Regions from separate parts of the Massilia sp. PWRC2 genome, predicted to be linked through region 3. Evidence: predicted binding sites of a transcription regulator. Region 3 holds the regulator's gene; each other region holds the start of a gene.
The links. Region 3 encodes FNR, which switches genes on or off when oxygen is low (the NO sensors DNR and NnrR bind a similar motif). Its sites were predicted from a motif close to TTGATNNNNATCAA; they were not measured.
Positions count from the first base shown of each region.

Region 1: oxc (oxalyl-CoA decarboxylase) is a predicted target of FNR. The motif match lies at 1,877-1,890, and genes of this name have one in related genera.
Region 2: ACP7BZ_RS05035 (glycine-rich domain-containing protein) is a predicted target of FNR. The motif match lies at 2,126-2,139, and genes of this name have one in related genera.

Region 1 is NZ_JAFCUW010000001.1:364,027-371,809, forward strand. Features, by position in the region: gene oxc (oxalyl-CoA decarboxylase) at 15-1,736, opposite strand; gene ACP7BZ_RS01675 (Crp/Fnr family transcriptional regulator) at 1,937-2,545, shown strand; gene ACP7BZ_RS01680 (hypothetical protein) at 2,703-2,867, shown strand; gene ACP7BZ_RS01685 (2-dehydropantoate 2-reductase) at 2,988-4,004, opposite strand; gene ACP7BZ_RS01690 (fumarylacetoacetate hydrolase family protein) at 4,023-4,805, opposite strand; gene oxlT (oxalate/formate MFS antiporter) at 4,883-6,205, opposite strand; gene ACP7BZ_RS01700 (hypothetical protein) at 6,590-6,925, opposite strand; gene ACP7BZ_RS01705 (LysR family transcriptional regulator) at 7,059-7,783, shown strand, end outside.
Region 2 is NZ_JAFCUW010000002.1:59,175-66,957, reverse strand. Features, by position in the region: gene ACP7BZ_RS05045 (CHASE domain-containing protein) at 1-770, shown strand, start outside; gene ACP7BZ_RS05040 (glycine-rich domain-containing protein) at 1,102-1,923, shown strand; gene ACP7BZ_RS05035 (glycine-rich domain-containing protein) at 2,268-2,798, shown strand; gene ACP7BZ_RS05030 (hypothetical protein) at 2,810-3,067, opposite strand; gene ACP7BZ_RS05025 (hypothetical protein) at 3,327-3,578, shown strand; gene ACP7BZ_RS05020 (NAD-dependent epimerase/dehydratase family protein) at 3,587-4,501, opposite strand; gene ACP7BZ_RS05015 (CDP-6-deoxy-delta-3,4-glucoseen reductase) at 4,514-5,545, shown strand; gene ACP7BZ_RS05010 (MFS transporter) at 5,630-6,916, shown strand; gene ACP7BZ_RS05005 (PEP-CTERM sorting domain-containing protein) at 6,974-7,606, opposite strand.
Region 3 is NZ_JAFCUW010000004.1:52,377-60,159, reverse strand. Features, by position in the region: gene ACP7BZ_RS09755 (PEP-CTERM sorting domain-containing protein) at 1-317, opposite strand, end outside; gene ACP7BZ_RS09750 (hypothetical protein) at 459-683, opposite strand; gene fnr (fumarate/nitrate reduction transcriptional regulator Fnr) at 1,213-1,971, shown strand; gene ACP7BZ_RS09740 (sulfite exporter TauE/SafE family protein) at 2,015-2,176, opposite strand; gene hemN (oxygen-independent coproporphyrinogen III oxidase) at 2,218-3,657, opposite strand; gene ACP7BZ_RS09730 (Hpt domain-containing response regulator) at 3,778-4,449, opposite strand; gene ACP7BZ_RS09725 (methyl-accepting chemotaxis protein) at 4,761-6,365, opposite strand; gene ACP7BZ_RS09720 (phosphate ABC transporter substrate-binding protein) at 6,453-6,884, opposite strand; gene ACP7BZ_RS09715 (hypothetical protein) at 6,897-7,783, opposite strand, start outside.

The DNA of each region.
Region 1 (7,783 bases), on a different contig from region 3:
TGGACTCTGACTGATTATTTCTTGCTCGCGCCGCTCTGCGGATTCAGATTGGTCAGGCGGCCACTTTCCGTGCCGGCGTTCGGATCGATCACCGCGTTGATCAGGGTCGGCTTGCCGGAAGCAATCGCTTCATTCAAGGCAACGGTCAATTCTTCCGGTGTCGTCACGTTGTAACCGATGCCGCCAAAGGCTTCGATCATCTTGTCGTAACGGGCACCCTTGACGAACGAGGTAACGGGCACATCGTTTGGCACATTCGGGTTGAGGTTCGGATCAGTGCCTTTGTAGACACCGTTGTTGTTAAATACAATCGTGACGATTGGCAAGTCATAGCGGCAAATCGTTTCCAGCTCCATGCCGGAGAAACCGAAGGCGCTGTCGCCTTCGATGGCGACGACTGGCTTGCCGGTAATGACGGCGGCGCCGATGGCGTAGCCCATGCCAATCCCCATGATACCCCAGGTGCCGGAATCGAAACGTTTGCGTGGCTCGTACATGTCGATGATCGAACGGGCGTAATCGAGCGTGTTGGCGCCTTCGTTGACGACGTTGATATCAGGCCGGGTCTTGAGGATGTCGCGGATCGCCCGCAGCGCGCTGTGAAAGTTCATCGGCGATGGATTGAGGGCCAGCGTGGCCGCCATCTTGCTCAGATTCTTGTCCTTGCGTTCAGCGATCGCACCGGTCCAGGCCGTATCTGGCTTGGCGTGGCCATTGTCGGCAATGCCTTTCAACAGCGCGGCGACGCACGAGCCGATGTCGCCAATCAACGGTGCGGCAATCGCGACGTTGCTGTCGATTTCGGTTGGCGAAATGTCGATCTGAATAAACTGCTTCGGCACGGCGCCCCAGGTTTTGCCTTTGCCGTGCGACAGCAGCCAGTTCAGGCGCGCGCCGATCAGCACGACGACGTCGGCTTCGGCCAGCACAAAAGAACGGGCGGCCGACGCCGATTGTGCGTGGTTGTCTGGCAGCAAGCCCTTGGCCATCGACATCGGCAGGTAGGGAATGCCAGAGTTTTCAACGAAGGCGCGGATGTCGGCATCGGCCTGGGCGTAAGCGGCGCCCTTGCCCAGCAAGATCAGCGGCTTTTTCGCACTCTTGAGCAGGTCGAGTGCACGCTGCACCGAATCAGGTGCGGGGATCTGGCGTGGGACGGGATCGACCACCTTGACCAGCGAACGCTTGCCGTGTTCAGCATCGAGCGATTGCGCCAGCAGCTGCGCCGGCAAGTCAAGATAGACGCCGCCTGGACGGCCGGAAACGGCGGCGCGGATGGCGCGCGCGATACCAATGCCGATGTCTTCGGCTTTGTTGATGCGGTAAGATGCTTTGGCGTAGGGCTTGGCAGCGTTGAGCTGATCCATTTCCTCGTAGTCGCCCTGCTGCAGGTCGACGATCTCGCGCTCGGAAGAGCCGGAAATCAGAATCATCGGGAAGCAGTTGGTGGTGGCGTTGGCCAGTGCGGTCAAGCCATTCAAAAAGCCGGGTGCCGACACGGTCAGGCAAATGCCTGGTTTTTGCGTGATGTAGCCGGCAATGGCGGCGGCGTTGCCGGCGTGCTGCTCGTGGCGGAAGCCAATGAAACGCATGCCTTCGGCTTGCGCCAGGCGGGCCAGATCGGTAATCGGAATGCCGACCAGGCCGAAGATGGTGTCGATGTCATTGTGTTTGAGGGCATCGATGACCAGATGGAAGCCGTCGGTCATTGCTGGTGCTTGGGTGCTGTCTGTCATGATGGATGTCTCCTCCTTGTGATTCGTCAAAGGCGCCGCATGGTAATCGTCAACACAAGTTCTTCTTTGACCTGTGAAAGTCGTGAGGCAGCCTGGCTTTTATTAGCGGCCATCATAGCGAGCGGGCCGGATAACTCTCATTGACCAAGGTCAATTTTCGCCGCATGATGTCGGCTCCTGTCAAATAAGGTATCAAAGCAATGACATTGGTAGCGAACCATCCGGACCGAAATATCATCCGCGTCCAGCTCAAGCAGAATGTGGTTCTCAAAGAATTGCGCGACAGTGAAATGGAAGCACTCGAACCTTTTCTGACGGTCGAAGACCATCAGAAGGGGGACATGCTGCTCAATCAGGGCGTACACGATATGGAGCAATATTTCGTGCTTGATGGCATCCTCAAACGGGTCGTCACCAACCAGGAAGCGAAGGAAATGATCCTGCGTTTTCCGGCCGAGCGCGACATCGAAACAAGCTACGCCGCCTGGCGCTTGCACACGCCCACGCCGTACAGCATTGTCTGCGTGACCAAGGCGCGGGTGGCACGCATGCCGCTGTCGCAGTGGGTGGCATTTTTGGAGAGTCACAGCGCCGTCAAGCTGGCCTTTGAATACGAAGTGATGAACCTCATGAGCGGCATCATGGCGCACACCATCACCCTGCACCTGCTCGACGCGCCGGGGCGCGTGCACCGCTTCATGCGCAAGCATCCGGAACTGTTCGAACGGCTGCCAAAAAAGGAGTTGGCGTCCTATCTGAACCTGTCGCCAGAGACCTTGAGCCGGCTAAAAAATCAGGGAAAAATCTAGCGGGCGCCGCCGCCAATTCGGTCGTTTGGCACCATGTTGTTGATGTTGCCAATATCAGTTTTCGCTATATCTCATATCAGAACATGAAATTGGTGCGATGCAAAAGAGGTCTTTATAATTGACTTCATCGAATCCAACCAACCTTCAGGAGTCTCTCATGACCAGCTTCAACAACACCGCACCAGCCGGCTCGACCTATCCCGCACCATCGTTCTCGATCACCTCGATCATCGAAGCGTTGTTCATGACCAAACTGCGCGAAGAACTCGATGCCGAAACCACCGGCGACAAGTCGGACGCAGCTTTTCACTACGGCATGTAATCAAGCCCGGATTGCTGCAACTGCAGCAATCCGGCGAAAATAAAACGCACCCAAGGCCAAGGTCTTCGGTGCGTTTTTTTATGTGCGCGTCGGTGACTTCAAAGGCGCTTTTAGATCATCTCACGCGGCCACCAGTTTCTGCAGTTTGACGCCGCCATGCTCTTCCTGCATGGTGCGCTCAAGCATTTTAACGAGCGCGTACGCCGAGTCGATATGCGGCGTTGGCGTCCCCGTCAGCCGAGCCAGCTCAACCACCGATCCGACCAGCGCATCAATCTCCGGCCCCCGTCCCGCTTCCACATCCTGCAGCATCGAGGTCTTGTGTTTGCCGACCTTCTCGGCGCCCTCGATGCGACGGTCGAGCGTGACGCGGAACGAAATGCCCAGCTGCGCCGCCACTGCCTGCGCTTCTTCCATCATCGCCGCTGCCAGTTCGCGCGCCAGCGGATACTGGCAGATGTCAACCAGGGTCGAATGTGACAGCGCGCTGATGGGATTGAAGCACACATTGCCCCACAACTTGAGCCAGATTTCAGCACGGATATTGTCGAGCACGGGAGCCTTCAAGCCAGCATGCTGAAACACGCTGGAAATGGCCAGCGCCCGCGCGCTGCTGCTGCCGTCGAGTTCGCCGAGTGGAAAGCGTTCGCCTTCCACATGCTGGATCACGCCTGGGGCGATCAGTTCGGCTGCAGGGTAGACCACGCACCCGAGGATATGTTGGGGTGCGATCTTGCTGGCGAGCAGGCCCGTGGGATCGACGCTCTTGACGACGTGTCCTTCGAACTTGCCGCCGTGCTGGTGAAAGTACCAGAACGGGATCCCGTTCTGCATCGTCACCACCACCGTATCGGGTCCTATCAAATGGCCGATCTGGTCGGCCACCGCGTCGACCTGGTGCGCTTTTAAAGCCAGGATCACCAGCTCTTGCACACCGGCCGCGGCGTAGTCGTCGGTCGCCTTGACGTGCGGCGCGACGTGTTCTGTTCCATCATGATCGATCAGCTTGATACCGTTCGCCGCGATCGCTGCCAGGTTGGCACCGCGCACGATGAACGTGACATCTTCGCCTGCCAGCGCCAGCTTGGCGCCGACGTACCCCCCAATTGCTCCTGCTCCAATGATTGCAATTTTCATGACGTGCTCCCACCTAGTTTACTCGAACCGGTTTTTGAGCTTGCCTATGCCATCGATCTCGATTTCGATCGTGCTGTTTGGTCGCATGGAGCCCACGCCGACCGACGTGCCGCACAGCAGCACATCGCCCGGATACAAAGTCATGTCTTTCGAAATCTTGCTGACCAATTGGGCCACTGAAAACACCATATCATTGACAGGGTAATCCTGCCGGACTTCTTCGTTGAGAATCGTGCGCACCACCAGCATGGCCGGATCGAGTCCGCTGGCAATCACCGGTCCCAGCGGACAAAAGGTATCGAAGCCCTTGGCCCGGCACCATTGCGCAAAAGTGGGATCGCGGCTGATGATCTCGGCGACGGTGACGTCGTTGGCGCAGGTCAGGCCGAACACGTGCTCGGGCGCTGCTGCTTCACTGACATTGGTGGCGGTCTTGCCAATCACGATGGCCAGTTCGCCTTCGAACACCACCTTGGCGTCAGGACTGCCTTCGAGCAGCGGGCGGCGAATCGTGCCGCCAGGCGCCAGCAGGGTATTGGGGGTCTTGACCAGGTACAGCGGTTCCGGCGGTGGCGCCAGTCCCAGTTTCTTGCCCAGCGCATGGTAGTTGTTCCACATCGCCAGCATCTTGCCCGGCACCACGGGAGCGAGCAGCTTGACGTCGCTCAGGTGCATGGATTTGCCGTTCGGTTCGGGATTGGCGAACATGTCGCCCTCGTGGACCCGAATCTTTTCACCTTCGAGCGTGCCGAAGCAGATCGCTTCCCCGTGTTGGAAGCGAACCCAGCGTTTGATAGTCATATACATTCCTTTGGTACGCCGGATGGTTCGGGAAGGTGGCGCCGACCGGCACTGCCAGCCGGCGCCGTAGTGCAGGTTTAGCGGGCCATCCGTGCGGCTGCCACATCGATCGAACCGGGTGCGACCGGGGTCACCGCTTCGGTCATGAACTTCGAGCGCATCGGCTTGAGGACGAACCAGGCCATCAGGGCGGCCGCCGCGTTCAGGCCGCAGCCGACGAAGAACACGGCTTCCCAGCTGCCGGTGGCGGCAGTGATCATGCTCGAGACAGGCACGAAGATCGAGGCGGTGCCCTTGGCGGTGTACAGCAGGCCGGCATTACCAGCGGCGTTCTTGGTGCCGAAAGTATCGGCAGCGGTGGCCGGGAACAGGCTGTAGATTTCGCCCCAGGCAAAGAACACGACACCGGTCAGGATCACGAACATGATCGGATCGCGGCCAAAGTAGTACAGCGCCAGGATGCCCACCGATTCCATCGCAAAGGCGATGAACATGGTTTTTTCACGGCCGATCTGGTCGGATACCCAGCCAAAGAAGGGACGCGTCAAGCCATTGAGCACGCGGTCGATCGCCAGGGCAAAAGTCAGTGCTGGCAGGATCATGCCCATGACGTTGAACTTGACGCCGTCAATCTTGAAGTCTTGCGCAATCGGACCCATTTGCGCCGTTGCCATCAGGCCACCAGCGGCGACCAGCACAAACATCACGTACATGACCCAGAACACCGGTTTGCGAACGATTTGCGATGGGGTGAACTCGGCATTGCCTTGTTGCACCTTGGTTTTTTTCTTGATGGCGCCTGGCACGTGTGCTGGCGGACGCACCATCATCAAGGCGAGCAGCATGACGATCAAGCCCTGGCCGAGGCCGAAATACAGGAAAGTTTGCTCGTAACCTTTGGAAGCAATCATCATCGAGATGGGGATGATGGTGGCCGCCGAACCGGCGCCGAAACCGGCCGCCGTCAGACCGGCGGCGAGACCGCGGCGATCCGGGAACCATTTGAGGGCCGAGCCGACACAGGTACCGTAGACGGCGCCAGCGCCAATACCGGAGATCGCCGCAGCGATGTAGAGCATGGTGAGGGTGTCGGCAAACGAGTTCATGACCCAGCCGAGGGCGCACAGCAAGCCGCCGAACAGCACCACCGGACGGGGGCCGAATTTGTCGACCGCCCAGCCTTCGATCGGTACCAGCCAGGTTTCAGTGAGAATGAAGATGGTGAAGGCGACCTGGATGGCAGCCTTGGACCAGTGATATTTATCGGCAATCGGGTTGACGAACAGGGTCCAGCCGTACTGCAGGTTGGCGATCATCGCCATGCAGACGATGCCCATAACCAGCTGCATCCAGCGGTTGACGCCGGGCTTGGCCGGGTTGATGCTTGTTTCTTGTGTCATTTTCCATGTCTCCGTGATGGTGTGTAGTAGCGTCTGTGCGCTTCCGGGTGGCCGGCAAGATGGTTAGTCCCGTCGTACCCCCGCCATTGCTGTGGAATCGGTCGTGGCAGCGGCGCTGCTGACCTGATGTGGCTCGATTGTCATTACGCGTCTCCCTGATTTTATTGTCAAGCGTACATGTATTCTGCTGCCCGGGTAAGCGAACCCCGGCGTGACGTTTGGGATGCCAGAAATATAATGCCATTTTTCCAACATACGTCCCAGCTTTTTGTGGCGGGATCATATTTACACAAACGTCGACAGATGCCCGATTGTGGAAGACGCGTTTTTTTATATCCTTGACCTCGGTTAAGTTTTGAAATCAGCTTACATGGAAATTTGTTATCAAATGTCGGCGTGGTGCTGCTGGATTTGTGCCCAGTTGATGAAGGCGGCGGGACGGCAGCCCGCTTCGCTCATGGCTTGCAGGCGGCGCTGTTTGACCGCTTCGATGGCGTCGACCAGGAAATCGGCGTCGTAGGCCTTGAGCAGGTGCGCTTGCTCGGTTTCCAGATAGCGGCGCAGGCAGGCGCGGTCGCCGTCGGCACAGGCACCGCCCTGAAACCGCGCACTATCCCAGTGAAAACGCAGACCGAGTTCGTGGAAGGCGGCGTTGTAGGCGTTGCGGTGGGCGTCGGCATTGGCGCTGAGGGACGGGCTGCTGCTGTGCGTGCTGGACATGGCGTTCTCCGGAGGACATCGGTTCATCGGTGAAAATTCAGTAAGTTCAATGTACCGCGCACAAATGATTAGCAATAGTTAAAGTTATTAAGCATAATCATTTACGATCATGTATACATTGAACGGCCGCCCTATGAAAAATGCCACCTTGCGACAATTGAAAGTGTTTGAAACGGTGGCACGCCACCTGAGTTTTTCGCGCGCCGCCGAAGAGCTGCACTTGACCCAGCCTGCCGTCTCGACGCAAATCAAGACGCTCGAGGGCCACGTCGGTCTGGCCCTGTTCGAACAGCTGGGCAAAAAGGTCTATCTGACCCAGGGCGGTGCCGAGCTGCTATACCATTCGCGCGCCATCATCGGCCAATTCATCGAGGCCGAAGAAGCGCTGGCGCACTTCAAGGGCATCGCCGGCGGCCGCCTGAATGTGGCGGTGATCAGTGCGGGCGATTATTTTTTCCCCCATCTGCTGGTCGAATTTGCCCGTCGCCACCCTGGGGTCAAACTCAATCTGACGGTGCACAACCGCGAAGAGCTGCTGGGCGAACTGGCCAACAATCTCACCGACCTGGCCATCATGGTGCGCCCGCCGCACGATCTCGATACCCTCAACGAACCGTTTGCGCCGCACCCCTACGTGATCGTCGCCGCCCCCAATCACCGGCTGGCCAGCCGCACACGCATTTCGATGGCCTCACTGGTCAAGGAAGCGTTCGTGGTGCGCGAGAAGGGTTCCGATACCTGGTTTTCCATGCAGGACGGTTTCGGTCAATACATGCGTGAGCTAAACATCGCCATGGAAATTCGCAGCACGGAGACCATCAAGCAAGCCATCATCGCCGGCATGGGCGTGGGCTTTCT
Region 2 (7,783 bases), on a different contig from region 3:
CGCTGGCCCAGAACATGACCAAAGAATTGCGCGCCAGCGAGGCAAAACTGCAATGGTCGAACGAAAACCTGCGGCGCCTGGCGGCGCACGCCAACAACATCCGCGAAGACGAGCGCAAGAGAATTGCCCGCGAGATCCACGACGATCTGGGCCAAAACCTGCTGGCCTTGCGCATCGAGGCTGACATGCTGTCGGTGCGCACCAGCGGGCGCCAGCCGCGCCTGCATGCGCGCGCGCAAATGACCCTGCACCAGATCGACGCCACCATCCGCAGCGTGCGCCAGATCATCAATGACTTGCGGCCGACCGTCCTCGACCTGGGTCTCAATGCCGCTGTCGACTGGCAAATCAACGAATTCCGGCGCCGCGCCGGGATTGAGTGCCAGCTGATCGAGCCGCATGGCGAAATCAAGGTCAGCGACCAGTGCGCCACTGCCCTGTTCCGCATCCTGCAAGAGTCGCTCAGTAATATTTCGCGCCATGCCAGGGCGACCCGGGTCAAGGTGGAGCTGCGGGTGGACGGCGGCTGGATTTCCATGACCGTCAGCGACAACGGGGTCGGCCTGCAACAGGGCGCGCGCGGCAAACAGAGCTCGTTCGGCCTGGTCGGCATCGAAGAGCGCATGAATATCCTCAACGGTGTATTCCGCCTCGTCAGCACACCGGGCGGCGGCACCACGGTGCATATCTCGGTGCCAGTCAATGCCGATTCCGACGTCGCCGGCCTGCATTTCGTCGACGAAGAGACGGCGCAACTGGCGCTCGTCTAAGTTTCCGCGGGGTTAAGGCATGCCTTCCGCCTTCGTTTGCCGGCGGCGCAGGGTCAACACGACCAGCGCGCTAGTCAGCAACGCGACATAGGACCATTCCGTCGCAATCGGAATACTTCCCAAAATTCATTGATGAAGCTCAAGCCGGGACAACTTCCCGTGAGCAACAATGCCTTCACTGCCAAGCGCACACGGCGCCACAGCAGGGACTGACCAAGTGGTGACGCGTCGCAGCGTGAAGGGTAGGAAGGCAAGTAATCGTCCCAGCCGCCGCACCGACACTGCCAGGAATTCACCGACAAATACGATTGCCAACCAGAAGGATGACGACATGGACTCGACCACTGCAATGCGCACATGCGCTGAACTCGACCTCACACCCATCAAGCTCAAACTGATGCACCGGGAGTCGGGCGAGGGCTGGACGCTAGAACACGCCGACGCCGTCGAAGTGGAATACCGCCGCTTCCTGTGCCTGCTGCAAATGTATCCGCACGAAGATTTCGCGCCGCTGCTCGATGTCGATATCTTCTGGCACTATCACATCCTCGACACCCGCAAGTACGCTGCCGATTGCCAGCAGGTGTTTGGCCGCTTCATTCACCACCATCCTTACGTCGGTCTGGGCGCAGATGATGGCGCCGATCACCAGGCGTTCGGTACGTGCATGCATGCACTGTATCAGGCCACGTTTGGCGAACCGTGCCTGGTCGGCGCCAGCACCGACGACGCGCTGAAGCAAGTGCAACCGACGGCATACTGCTCGGCACCGGGCCAGCAGCAGCAAACGGCGTATTGCTCGGTCACCGGCAAGCAGCAAACGGCGTACTGCTCGAAATTGGGCAAGCGGCAAACGGCGTATTGCTCGAAATTGGACCAGCAGCAAACGGCCTATTGCTCGGTGACCGGAAAACAGCACACGGCGTATTGCTCGGCAATGGTGCAGTCGAAGCAGATTGCGTATTGCTCCGTAGTGGGCCAATCACCAATGACCGCGTATTGCTCGGCAACGGGTCACGCATTGCAAACCGCGTACTGCTCGGCACCAGCCGCCACCCGCCCGCAGCAAACTGCCTGGCAATCGCACAGCCCCGATTTCAGGCAAAGCGCCTGGCTGTCAGCAGCCAACCAGGTAACACTGCTGGCCGCTTGAACGTAACAAGGGCGCCGGCCCCACCGGCGCCCTGCGCACCGCCGCGATTGCTCCGCGGTCAGCGCCGCACCATCCTCCCCGCACTGCCCGTCCCTGTGCTGCCCCGCACGCGATAAAAACAACATTGCGCCGAATAAAACCATGGCGTTTTCATGCTGGCGCTGCGGCATCCGGCTGAGTTTGACACGGGATGATTCGACCATTGATCAAAATCAATGTTACGGGAACAAACTGGAAGATAGTTTGATTTGCGTCACTCTGAACCGGCTAACAATTTCGGCTAGCGCAAGACTTGACGGATTTTCCACACATACCCACCAGCTTTTCCATCCAAGGAGAAAACGATGAAGATCGATGCAACCATCGCCCCTATCGCAACACTTGATCTGTCGACCATACGCACGCGACTGATGCACCCCCATGCCGGACTGGGCTGGAGTGAGGCGCGCACGCGGGCGGCCGAAAGCGCTTATCGGGAGTTCTTGATGTTTGCCAAATTGTTGCCGCAGAAAGCGGCGGTGCCCAGCGCCGATGTCGATTACTTCTGGCACTTCCACATTCTCGACACCAAGAAGTATGCAGACGACTGCGCGCGCATCTTCGGCTATTTCCTGCACCACCAGCCGGAGGTCGAGTTCGACGATGGCGCCGGCGGCCGCCTGGCACCGGCGCGCGGCGCCGCGGCGTATTGTGCCCGCGACAGGATGCCAAGTCCTGCCCGCGCCGCCGCCCTGGCCGACGCCGCCAGCGACGCCAGCAGCGCAGGCTATTGTGCCAGCCCGGCCAGACCAGCAGCCTACTGCGCCAGCCCGGCCCGGCCGGTAGCATACTGCGCCGCCGCGGCGCGCCGCAGTATGGCCGCCGCCGTCAGTTAAGGCGGCGCCGCTCAGGCTGGCGACGGCTCCATCGGACTGGCCATCAGTGCACGCAGCTCGCGGATGCTGATGGCGCTCGCTTCATGCATGCGCAGCAAAATAGTCGCGCCGATCGGCAGGCTGCGGTGACGGATTTTGCTGATCACCGGTGGTGCCACTTCCAGCACGCGCGACAGCGCGGCGTCGTTTTTTAACTTGAGCTTGGCGATAATCGCATCGAGCACCTTGGCCGGGTTGTACACGGCCATGTTCGCAACTTGCTTGTTCATACTCGTCATCCTTTCGTGATCGCTGGCGCCCGATCAAGCGGCGCCATATTAAACGGGGGTGTCTACTGCAGGGTAGCGCTGGCCTCAGCAGACAAAACCAGCATACACCGCACGAATGCCGATTACTTAAGCGAAGCTTATTGGCAAGACCCAGCTTGCATTTAGGATTTCCGAATGGCAATTGCTGGCCGGCGCGGTCGGCCGCTTGCGGTTAAAATGGCGCGCACCGGGTTTTCTCTCCCACACTAAAAGGCGCCCCATGACATACGAAGAATTCCTCGACGAGGTCACCACCCTGCTGACCGAAATATACGAACTCGACGATGCCGCCGCCATCAAGCTGGTGGTCGACGCCCAGGATGCCGATTATTTTGTCGCCCACGATGACCACGAGGCCATGCGCACGCTCGAGCGCGCCAAGGACGATGCCAAGGCCCTGTACGAACAGCGCCAGCACAAGGTATTAACCCAGCAAAAGCAGCAGCAGCGCCGCGCCCAGCAAAAGAAGTAAGCGCGCAGTTAGCGGGCCGGGCCGCTTGCAGCCATCGCCGTCAGTGCCGGCACGATCTGCGGATACGCCAGCCTCACCCCCAGTTCCTGGCCGATGCGGCGGTTATCGATGCGCCGCGACTCGCTCATGAAACTCATCAGTTGCGGCGACACCTGTTGCGCCAGCGCGGCACGCGCCAGCCGCGGCGGCCGCGCCAGTGCGAACGCATCGGCGACCGCATCGAAATACGCCGCCATCTGCATGTCGCTATCGTCGACGGCGTTATAGACACGCCCCGGCAAGCCCCGCTGCAGCGCGCGGGCGACGATCTGCGCCAGGTCGTCCGCATGGATATGGTTGGTGTACACATCGTCGGCCGCGCGCAGCGCCGGGGTGCCCAGTCGCAAGCGTTCGAGCGGCAAGCGTTCGCGCGCATAAATGCCGGGCGCGCGCACGATGGCGAGCGCGCTGCCGCTGCGCCGGGCCCAGTGGCGCAACACGCGCTCGGCATCGACGCGGCGAATGGCGCGCGCATTGCGCGGTGCCAGCGACCGCGTTTCATCGATGCGCTGCCCCTGGCAATCGCCATACACGCCGGTGGTGCTGACATAAACGAGGCGCGCGCCGTCGGGTAAAATGGCGGCGAGATTGCGGCTGCGCTGGTCGCGTGCGCCCTGCCCTTGCGGCGGCGCCAGATGCACGATATACGGCGCCAGCCCTTTCAGGCGGGCCAGGCTGGCACGGTCGTCGAGATTGGCCACGATCGGCACGGCGCCGGCGGCGCGCAATGGCGCGCAGCGTTCCACGCTGCTGGTGACGGCAAACACGCGAAAGCGTTCGCGTACCAGCGGCAACAGGCGCAGGCCGACATCGCCGCAACCGATGATGAGCAAGCGGGGCCGCTTGAATGTTTGCTGGTTTTTTTGTTTGATAAATTGTTTCATGTTGGAGATTGTATGACGTTCCAGATCACTGTTGAGCCTAGCGGCCACCAATTTGCCTGCGAGGCCGGCGAAACCGTGCTGGGCGCGGCAATCCGTGCCGGCGTCGGCTTGCCCTACGGCTGCAAGAATGGCGCCTGCGGTTCCTGCAAGGGCAAGGTCATCGCTGGCACCGTCAGCCACGGTGCGCACCAGCAGCGCGCACTGTCGGCCGACGAAGCGGCCGCCGGCTTCGCCCTGTTTTGCTGCGCCACCACCGACGCTGACCTGGTCATTGCAGCGCGCGAAGTGGCCGGCAGCAGCGATTACCCGGTGCGCAAGATGCCGGCCCGCGTCAGCAAACTGGAACGGCTGGCGCCCGATGTGATGGTCATCAGCCTGCAACTGCCAGCCAACGAAGCGCTCGCCTACCGCGCCGGCCAGTACATCGAATTCATGCTCAGGGATGGCAAGCGGCGCGCGTACAGCATCGCCAATGCACCGTCGAGCCTGGACTCACCGCTGACCCTGCATATCCGCCACTTGGCTGGCGGCTTGTTTACGGACCAGGTGTTCTCGACCATGAAAGAGCGCGACATCGTCCGTTTCGAAGGACCGCTGGGCACCTTCTATTTGCGCGAAGAAGCCGCTGCGCCCATCGTGCTGCTGGCCTCCGGCACCGGCTTCGCGCCGGTCAAGGCACTCATTGAACACCTGATCCACCTGAAATCGACCCGCCCCGTCCACCTCTACTGGGGTGGCCGCCGGCCGCACGACCTGTACATGCATGCCCTGTGCGAGCAGTGGGCGCAAATTCTGCCGCGCTTTACCTATGTGCCGGTGGTATCCGAGCCGCTGCCCGAAGACCACTGGAGCGGCCGCCGCGGTTTCGTCCACGCCGCCGTCATGGACGACCTGGCCGACCTGTCGGGCTACCAGGTGTATGCCTGCGGCGCCCCCGTCATGGTGGAAGCGGCGCAGCGCGATTTTATCGGTCACCGTGGCTTGCCAGCCGAGCAGTTTTTTGCCGATGCATTTACCAGTGAAGCGGACCTGGCGGCGTCCTGACACGCCGTCCAACGGTTGCCGCCGGCTGCAGAGGGCGGCCAGTTCGGGCATAATTCCGTGCTGCAATCTTTTCCGAAAGCCAGCATGCCCGAACATTCCACGGCGGACTCCGCCAGCCGCTTTGCCGTCCTGCGCAATGGTAACTTCGCCTTTTATATATCGTCGCGCGTGCTGGGCACGCTGGCCGTGCAAATGCAAAGTGTGGCCATCGGCTGGCAGGTGTATGACATCACTGGCAGCCTGTACGATCTGGGCTTGATTGGCCTGGCCCAGTTTCTGCCCTTCCTGCTGTTGATCTTGCCAGCCGGCCATGTCGCCGACCGCTATAACCGCCGCAGCGTGATTGCTGCCTGCCTTGGTCTGCAATTTCTGGTGTCGCTGCTGCTACTGCTGTTCAGCCTCAATTTCAGTAACAGCGGCGGCGTGGTGTGGCCGGTGTTCGCTATCCTGGTCCTGTTTGGCAGCGCGCGCGCCTTCATGATGCCGGCTTCACAAGCGATCCTGAAAAACCTGGTGCCGCTCGACCAGTTCAGCCAGGCGGTCGCGCTCAGTTCGTCGAGCTTTCACGTCGCCGTCATCACCGGCCCCGTGCTCGGTGGCCTGCTGTATCTGGCCGGGCCGACCAGCGTCTACCTGGTGGCCGGCGCCCTGCTGCTGCTGGCCGCCGTGCTGATGACGCGCACCCGCAGCACCAGCCAGCTAAAAAGCAGCGGGCCGGCCAGCTGGCACACGGTGCTCGAAGGGCTGCGTTTCGTCCGTTCGCGGCCCATCATCCTGGGCGCCATCTCGCTCGACCTGTTCGCCGTGCTGTTTGGTGGCGCCACCGCGCTGTTGCCGGCGTATGCGCGCGACGTGCTGCAGGCGGGGCCGACCGGACTGGGCCTGCTGCGCACCGCCCCTGGTGCCGGCGCCGCCATCTGCTCGATCGCGCTGGCGCTGTGGCCGATCCGCCGCCGCGTGGGACTGTGGATGTTTGGCGGCGTCGGCCTGTTCGGCGTAGCCACGGTGGTACTGGGCGCCACCGCCAGCCTGCCGGTCGCCCTCGGCGCCTTGTTTTTGCTGGGGGTCGGCGACATGGTCAGCGTCTACATCCGCCACCTGCTGGTGCAGTACGAAACGCCGGACGAGATCCGCGGCCGCGTCAGCGCGGTGAGCGCGGTATTCATCGGCGCCTCCAATGAGCTCGGTGAATTCGAATCGGGGCTGGCGGCTGGCTGGCTGGGCCTGGTGCGCGCCATCGTCGTCGGCGGCGCCGCCACCCTGGTGGTGACGGGCCTGTGGGCCTGGCTGTTTCCCGTGCTTTCGCGCATGGACCGGTTTCCCCATCACGACAAAGAAAGCGCCCCGTCCGCTAGCGCGAAAGCGCCTTAGACAAGCAACAACCCCGCCGAAGCGGGGTTGTTTTGCACTCAACGATCTGCGCAGCGCTCACTGCTTGCGGCGGCGCGCGGCAACCACCCCAATCATGCCGATTCCCAACAAGAACACGCTGGTCGGCTCCGGCACCGCTGCGCCCTCGGCTGCCACCGTCACTTGCCTGAACCCAACCGAGCCATCGGTGGAGTGCTGACCAATGGCATGGGCAAATTCCACGCTTTTAATCAGGCTGCTCGAGGTGAATCCGATGAAACTGTTGGCCGACAAATTGGTGAGACTGAGGATGCTGTTGTCGCCAAACGTGATGTAAGCGTTATAGCCATTGTCAAATGACAAGGTGGTTGAAAAGCCGTACACGCCGTCTGCGCTACCGACGTTGGTGCTCGTCAAGTTCATGACACCGGAACCATTGCAACCCCAGCACAGGCCGTAACTGCCCACCAGATTATGGTTGCTGAAACCGGTCGACGTGTAGCCGATGCTGCCAGCCGAGATCGCCTTAATCTGTGCATTGTTCAAATTTTGCGATGCGCCACCCCAGTTGTCCGTTTTTGCATTGCTCACCGCACTCAAAAAACTGCTCTGGTCCGCATACGATGAGTAGAGCGCCGTGGCACTGGCGATGGAGGCGCTGGCGAAAGCGGCGGCGGCGATAAAAGTGCGCAGTACGGTGGTGATCTTCATGGCGTTTCCTGGGTTATGTCGTAGTCGAATATTTCTAAAAGGTATTTAGCAATAACCATGCCCAACTATTTTTACCCAATAGAAACATCAACTTGCAAACGGCACGCTGGCTTTTCATGTCTCCGATGTAAAGAATTCCGACACCAGCAGTGACTGTTGCGCCGCCCGAACAGCAGC
Region 3 (7,783 bases):
GCCAGCGCCGCCGCCAGCATCAGCGGCACGCTGGCCGGTTCCGGCACATCGCCAGTGCCACCGGCACGCGCCAGGATGACGTCATCGATGTCGATGTCGAGCAGGCGCTGGTCGCCCCCGCTCAGAACGAGCAGGCTGACGGGGTCGAGCGCGCTGCCATCGTCGGTCATGAAGCCGAGGAAGAAGGCGTAACTGCCAGCACCATCGCTGACATCGGCCACAGCGCGGTTGCTGACGCGGAACGCACCACTGCTGAGCGCGATGTCGCCGCCATCGACGTCGCGCGTGCCGATCACGTACAGGCCGAACGCCTGCACGGCGCCGCTAAAGCTGAAGGTCAGGGCATCGCCCGCCTCGAGCGAAGCGGCGTTATTGTCGAGGCCCAGATAGTTGCGGCCGGAGCTGGTCCAGAACTGGTCGTCGAGCGCCGGCCGCGCGCTGCCGGCGGAGGGGCCCGACTACACCATGCCAAAACCGCTGCCGGCCGGGCCGCCGCCGGCATTGAAGGCAGTGCCCGCTGGTACCGCTTCGAAATCGGTGGTGCTCGCTTGCCAGCCGGCGATGGCGGCCTGAAATGCCGCCTTGCTCTGGTAAGCGAGCACGCCCGCGTAGGCCTGGCCACTGACCGCCAACAGCAGGCCGACCACGGCCCTGAACGAATAATTGAAAAGCGAAGACGTCATCCAGTACTCCTTGTATGGGTGGGGTGATGGGCGGGTATGCGCCTGCGTCGTTCGAGGACCTGCTGCACCGGTCGCCTGCACAAAAACACGCAGCAGGATTCATGCCATGCGCGGCGCGGGGCGCTCAATCTTTTTATAATCAAGGCACTGGACCAGGGCGGCGACGGCGCCATGGGGGCCGGGTAGCGCCGCCAGCAGCGCTGTCAGTTTTTCCGACAATTAGCCTGGATACAGGGATGCACGGCGATTAGCCGATGTCGCCCCCGGTGTTTTTGATGTACATCAAAAGTAAACCTGTGATCCAGCGGCGCAAACGTGTGCGACTCGACGGCTGTCAAGGCCGGCGTTATCATAGACGCATGCTGTTAGCCGCTTGTAGAGCCGGCGCCGGCCTGTGCTGCTGTTCTGTGCTGCCATTCTGTGCTGCAGTGCTGTCCTGCCGCGTTGCCCTGCTGCGTACATGAATGCCCGCCGGGCGTGCATCCCTTTCATACCGCCCTACAGTACGATTTTCTTGTAAAGAGCCGCCATGCGCCTTCCGCTTTCCGCCGCCGCCGTCACTGTCCACGCCATCAAGGCGGGATGCGCCGGCTGCAGCATGCACCAGTTGTGCTTGCCAATGGGCCTGGACGACGACGACATCGAACGCCTCGACCAGGTCATCGGCCGCCGCCGCCGGGTGGCGCGCGACGAACGCCTGTACCAGCGCGGCGAGCCGTTTCGCCATCTGTATGCGATCCGCTTCGGCCACTTCAAAACCTGCTACGTGGACGTCAGCGGCGACGAACAGATCACCGGCTTTCAAATGGCTGGTGAACTGCTGGGCATGGACGCCATCAGCGAAGAGCGCTACCAGTGCGACGCCGTCGCGCTCGACGATTGCGAAGTGTGCGAAATCCCCTTCCCCGCGCTCGAAAGCCTGTTTGGCGAAGTACCCAATCTGCTGCGCCACTTCCACCGCATCATGAGCCAGGAAATCACGCGCGAACAAAATGTCATGCTTTTACTGGGCAACATGCGGGCCGAACAGCGGTTTTCGGTTTTCCTGGTCAACCTGGCCACGCGCTATGCGGCGCGCGGTTATTCGTCCACCGAGTTTGATCTGCGTATGTCGCGTGAAGACATCGGCAACTACTTGGGCTTGACCATCGAGAGCATCAGCCGCCTGCTGGCCCGTTTTAAAAAGTTGGGCCTGCTGGCGGTCGACAAGCGCGGCATCACCCTGCTCGACCCGGCGCGCCTGAAGGCGATGGCGGCCGGCACCACGGCTTGCAGTCCGCTGGCCTGAGCGCGCCGCAGGTGCGCGGTGTCAGCGCCGGCAACGGCGCCCATCAAACGCAGGCCGTTGTCGCCGCCGCTGCGCGCTTGAGCGGCACGCCAAGCGGCCGCCCGGGCGCCATCGAAAAAGCGCCGACGATGCCGCCGCACATGCCGGCACAGTGCACGCTGACGGTCAGCCCGATCAGCAGCATGGCCAGCAATGGCGCCAGCACCGGCGGCAGAAAAGACCGCAGCGCGGCGGCGTCGATACCGGCTAGACGGTGCTGGAAAAGCGCGGCACCAGCGTCGCCGCCGGAGCTGCCGGTGATCCCGGTAATACCAAATAACGATCGAACACCATGCAGATATTGCGGATCACCAGCCGTCCCTTCGGACTGACGCTGAGCCACTCGGGGCCGACGCTGACCAGACCATCTTGCTGCAGCAGGTGCAGCTGTGCCAGCTCGCTGGCAAAATAATCGCCGAAGGTGATCGGAAAGGCTTGTTCGACTGCCTCGATCGACAGCTCGAACTGGCACATCAGCATCCCGATGATGGAGCGGCGCAGGGCGTCGTCCATCGAGAGGGTGATGCCGCGCTCGATCGGCAGCTCGTTGCGGTCGAGCCGTTCGTAATAGGCCTCGAGCGTCTTCACATTCTGGCTGTAGCTCATGCCCACCGCACCGATGGCCGACACCCCGCAGGCGACGATATCGGCATCGGCGTGCGTCGAATAGCCCTGAAAATTGCGGTGCAGGCGGCCCTGCCGCTGGGCCACCGCCAGCTCGTCGTCGGGACGGGCGAAATGGTCCATGCCGATGTATACATAGCCGGCTGCGCCCAGCCGGTCGATCGCCAGGCCCAGCATGGCGAGCCTGGTGTCGGCGTCTGGCAGGCGCGCCGTATCGATGCGGCGCTGCGGCTTGAACAGGTGCGGCAGATGGGCGTAGTGATACAGGGCGATGCGGTCGGGCGATGCCGTGATCACCCGCTCGAGCGTGTGCGCCATGGTCGCCGCATTCTGTTCGGGCAGGCCGTAGATCAGATCGATGTTCACCGAGCGGAAGCCGTGCTGGCGGGCGGCGTCGAGAATGGCCTGGGTCTGCGCCTGCGGCTGCACGCGGTTGACGGCGCGCTGTACCGCTTCGTCGTAATCCTGCACACCCAGGCTGATGCGGTTGAAACCCTGCTGGCGCAGGCGGCCGATGCGCTCGGGCGTCACGCTGCGCGGATCGACTTCGATGCCATACTCACCGGCGGCGTCGCTGGCGAAGGTGAAGTGGCGGTGCAGGTGCGCCATCAGCTCGTCGATCTGGGCGTCGCTCAGGTAAGTGGGGGTGCCGCCGCCCAGGTGCAGCTGGCGCACCTCGTTCATGCCGGAAAACAGCGCGGCCTGCATGGCGATCTCGCGTTTCAGGTAAGCGAGGTAATGGGCTGCCTTTTCGGTGCGGCGGGTGACGATCTTGTTGCAGGCGCAGTAGTAGCAGACCGATGCGCAAAACGGGATGTGCAGATAGAGCGACAGCGGCTTGCCGGCGCCACGCGTACGCCGCGCCGCCACCGCCGCCAGATAATCGCGGTAGCCAAATTGCGAGCTGAAACGGTCGGCCGTGGGGTAAGACGTGTAGCGCGGTCCGGCACGGCGCAAGTTGCGCAACAGGTCGGCATCGAAACGGACTGGCGCCTGCTCGGCTGAAAGGGTGAGGTGGGACATGCGCGCTTTTCGGAATGTGGACTGCTCGAAACTGAACGGTGTCCTTGATAAGCGTCAGTGTAAAAAGCGGGCGCGCTAAAATCCTTGACTTACATCAAATACAAAGGGGCGACGGCCGTCTCAAGGGGCCAGGCCAATGCGCTCGGCCAGCCGGTTCAGCGCGGCCTGCGCCAGCGCGTGTTCGCCCTTGCTGATGGCGGCATCGAGGCGGGCCGCCAGCTCGCCTTCGGCGCCGTGGTCAAACGAGGCCCCCGCCCCTTTGACAAAATGGGCAATTCTCGACACCGCGCGCCATTCGTGGCGGGCCGCCAGCGCCTGCATCTGCTGGACCTGCACCGGCAGCCGGGCGGCAAACAGCGCGCACAGCACCGCCATGTCGAGCAGCACCGGCGGCGCGCCGGCAGTCGCACTGGCGACGCCGCCCGGCGCCAGCAGGCTGCCCAACTGGCTCGCCAGCGCGCCACTGTCGAGCGGTTTGATCAGGCAGTGGCTAAATCCGCGCGCCAGATAGTGGCGCTGCTCGGCCGCCACCAGGGCCGCCGTCAGCGCCACGATGGGCCGCGCGTAGCCGGCCGCGCGCAGTGTCGCGCTGGCGTCGATACCGTCCAAAAAGGGGATGGTCAAGTCGATCAGCAGCAGCTCGAAGTGGCCAGTCAAGGCCAGCGCCACCGCACTGGCAGCGTCGTTGGTATTCGACACCTCGAGGCCCAGCTCGGTGAGCATGGCGCTGGTCAGGCGCCGGTGCCGTGCCTGGCTGTCGAGCAGCAAGACCTTGCCACGCAGGGCGGCCATCAGCGCGCCCCCGTCAGGCCAGCCGAGAAAGCGCGATAAGCCCGATAAGCCCGACAGGCCCGACAGGCTGGCCAACCAGGGGCGGCTTGACGGCCGCGCCAGAAACTCGCAATGAGCATGAAAGACACCGGTGACCGCCAATCCTGTAGCTGGGATAATGATTGCAAACCCGTCAATGCGGGTAAAAAGTCCGGCATCGCTGCCTCCCTGCCGCGCCCTTCGTGGCTAAGGCATGAGAGTGTACTGCGCACAGTTTTGCCTGACAATGCGTGATGGCCTGCTGATGCAGGTAGACAACAATCGGCGCTTGATCAAGCGGCCTGGTCGACCAGACGAAGCGCCGGTCTGGCCGCCGCCACCGCGCTGGCACTGCCCGCTTTGGCGGCGCCCCCGCCGCTGCCGGCGGGCAGCTTGAAGACGCCGACCGCTTCACTCATCTGCTGGGCCTGCTCCTGCAAGGAGTCGGCGGCAGCGGCCGCCTGCTCCGTCATCGCCGCATTTTGCTGGGTGCTCTCGTCCATCTCGGCGACACTGTGGCTGAGGTTTTCCAGGCCCTTGCTCTGCTCCTGGCTGGAGGCACTGATTTCACCGATCAGCTTGCTGACATGCTCGACCGAGGTAACGATTTCCGTCATCGTCGTGCCGGCATCTTCGACCAGCCGCGAGCCGGTGCTCACCTTGGTGGCGGAGTCATCGATGAGCTGCTTGATTTCCTTGGCGGCGCTGGCGCTGCGGTGCGCCAGACTGCGCACTTCGCTGGCGACCACGGCGAAGCCACGGCCCTGCTCGCCGGCACGCGCCGCTTCGACGGCGGCATTCAGGGCAAGGATGTTGGTCTGGAAGGCAATCGAGTCGATCACGCCGATGATGTCGGAGATCTTGCGCGCCGAGGCATTGATGTCATTCATGGTGTCGACCACCTGGGCCACCACCCGCCCGCCCTTGGCGGCCACGCCGGAGGCGGCGTCGGCCAGTTCGTTGGCATGGCGCGCACTTTCCGCATTGTGCTGGACGGTGGCGGTCAGGTCGCCCATCGAACGGGCGGCGCGGCCGATGTTGCCGGCCTGCGTCTCGGTGCGCGCCGACAGATTGGCGTTGCCGCTGGCGATCTCGGCGGAGGCGACGCGGATTTCCGCCGCCGCGCCCTGGATGCCGCCAACGATGCCTTCGAGCCGCGCGCGCATTTCAGCCAGCGCACCGAGCAGGCTGGCGCCATAACGGGGATCGAATTCGATGCTGATCGACAGGTCGCCGGCCGCCACCGTTTGCGCAATCTTGCGCGCATATTCGGGCTCACCGCCCAGCTGGCTCCAGATGGCGCGGATGACGAACCAGGCGACCAGCACCAGTGAACAGATGACCAGCGCCGCCACCGCAATACTGATGGTGAGCACCAGCTGGACGCGCGAGGTGCTGTAGGCGACGCCGTTTTTAAATTGTTTATTGGCAGCGACCACGGTTTTTTCCAGGTCGCCGCTTATGGCGGCCAACGATGCCTGCATCTTGGCGATGGCGCTGGGGACATCGCCCTTGTCGACCTCGAGCATGATGCGGGCAGCGGCCGCGCCATCGGTGTAGTAGGCGTTAAATTCGGTAAGAATGCGCTCGCTGTTGGCCTTTTGCCCGGCGATGGCGCCGTACTGGGTAATCTTGGTGCGAATCTTGTTGGCCGATTCGGCGATGGTGTCGAGCCGTTTTTTGTCGCCTTCGAGCACCGCCCCCTTGAGCTCGTCCGCCAGCGCCTGCACATCGCCGCGCAGCATGCCCGACTGGCTCAGCACGGGATAATCGACGGCGCCGGTGGCCTCGATGGCCTCAAGCGCGATGGTCGAATAGTATGACGAGACGGCCAGCCCCAATCCGAATATGGCAGCGGAAATAATGGGCAGCGACCAGATTCTGTTCTTGATGTTCATTGCGATGTCCTGGCTGATGATTGCATACGGGGGCACGCAACAACGCAGCGCCGCAGCGGCCTGGCTGCGCGCCCCCGGCGTGGTACTTTATTTGAGACTCAGTACCGGCTTGACGCTGCCGTCAAGGGCGCCCTTGTCGATATAACCGATCATGTTGGGGTTGCTGGCAACGAGCGTCTTGACGGCCGCGCTGTCGCCCACTTCCTTCGGCGGCTGGCCCTTGCCGCTGAAAATCTGCTTGGACCAGTAGGCTTTTACCTGCGCCGCCGTCTTGCCCGTCGACTTGGAATAAAAGTCGTCGCGCAGGGCGCCGTCAGCCTGATCGACCGGCACCGCCTGGCCACCACCAGGCAGGACATTCGATTTGCCGAGAAAAATGTCGGCAACCTGGTCGGCGGTGAGCGCGCTGGCGCCCGACTTGGCGGACACCACCACCACCGTTTCGGCGAAAGCGGCGCTGCCGGCAGCCATCATAGCGAGCGCCAGCAAAGAAGAACGCATCAGCGTGTTGTTTTTCATGAGAGCAATCCTTTAAAAGACGAAGTCGATGGTGCCGGACAAAATCTTGGCACTGCTGCCCGCCATGCCCGGCTTGGAGTTGGTGAAAAAGCCGTTGCTGCCTGGTTCCAGCTGCACCTTGTCGAGCTGCACCTTGAGCGCAAAGTTCTTGCGGAAGTCCCAGCGCAGGCCGCCCGAGACGGTGTGCTGGGCGCGTAGGGCCAAATTGATCTGGCCGTCATCGATATCGACCTTCGAATAGGTGATGTAGGGCGTAAATTTGTTGAAGCGGTAGCCGCCAGTCACATAGCCGGCCTTTTGTGCGCGCTGGACGGTGCCGAAATCGGACTTGGTCAGTTCGCCCAGCACGAACCAGTTGCCTGGATCGTAGGTGGCGCCAAGGTTGTAGACATTTGCTGGCGAATAAATAAACGTGCCGGCGGCGCCGTTGAGACGGAAGTCAATCTTGGTCAGCGCCGCGCGCAGCGTCAATGCACCCATCTCGGCGCTGTCGGCGATGCCCTTGATTTTCTCCGCGCGCACGCCGTTGGAAACGGCGCCGGTGGAGCTGACCGAAGCGACTTCCATCTTGCCGTACCAGACCTGGGTCGTATTCGTGACAGGGCCAAAAGTATGGCGGTAAGCGCCGTCAATGCCGTCCGAATTGGTGGTCGAGCGCAGGCTGTAAGTCTCGATCGGCGGGCGCACCCACGGATTGGCGTAACCGACCAGGCGGGTTTCCGAGTTCATGAAGGTGGCCATGGCGACGCGGCCAACGCGCACGCTCAGTTCCGGCGTGATCGCATACTTGATGTTGGCCCACTCGACGCGCGGCAGATAGCCTGAATTGACGCGCTCGCGCGAGACCACTTGCAGCACTGCGCTCCACTGGTCAGTGATCTTGGCATCGACCTGCATGG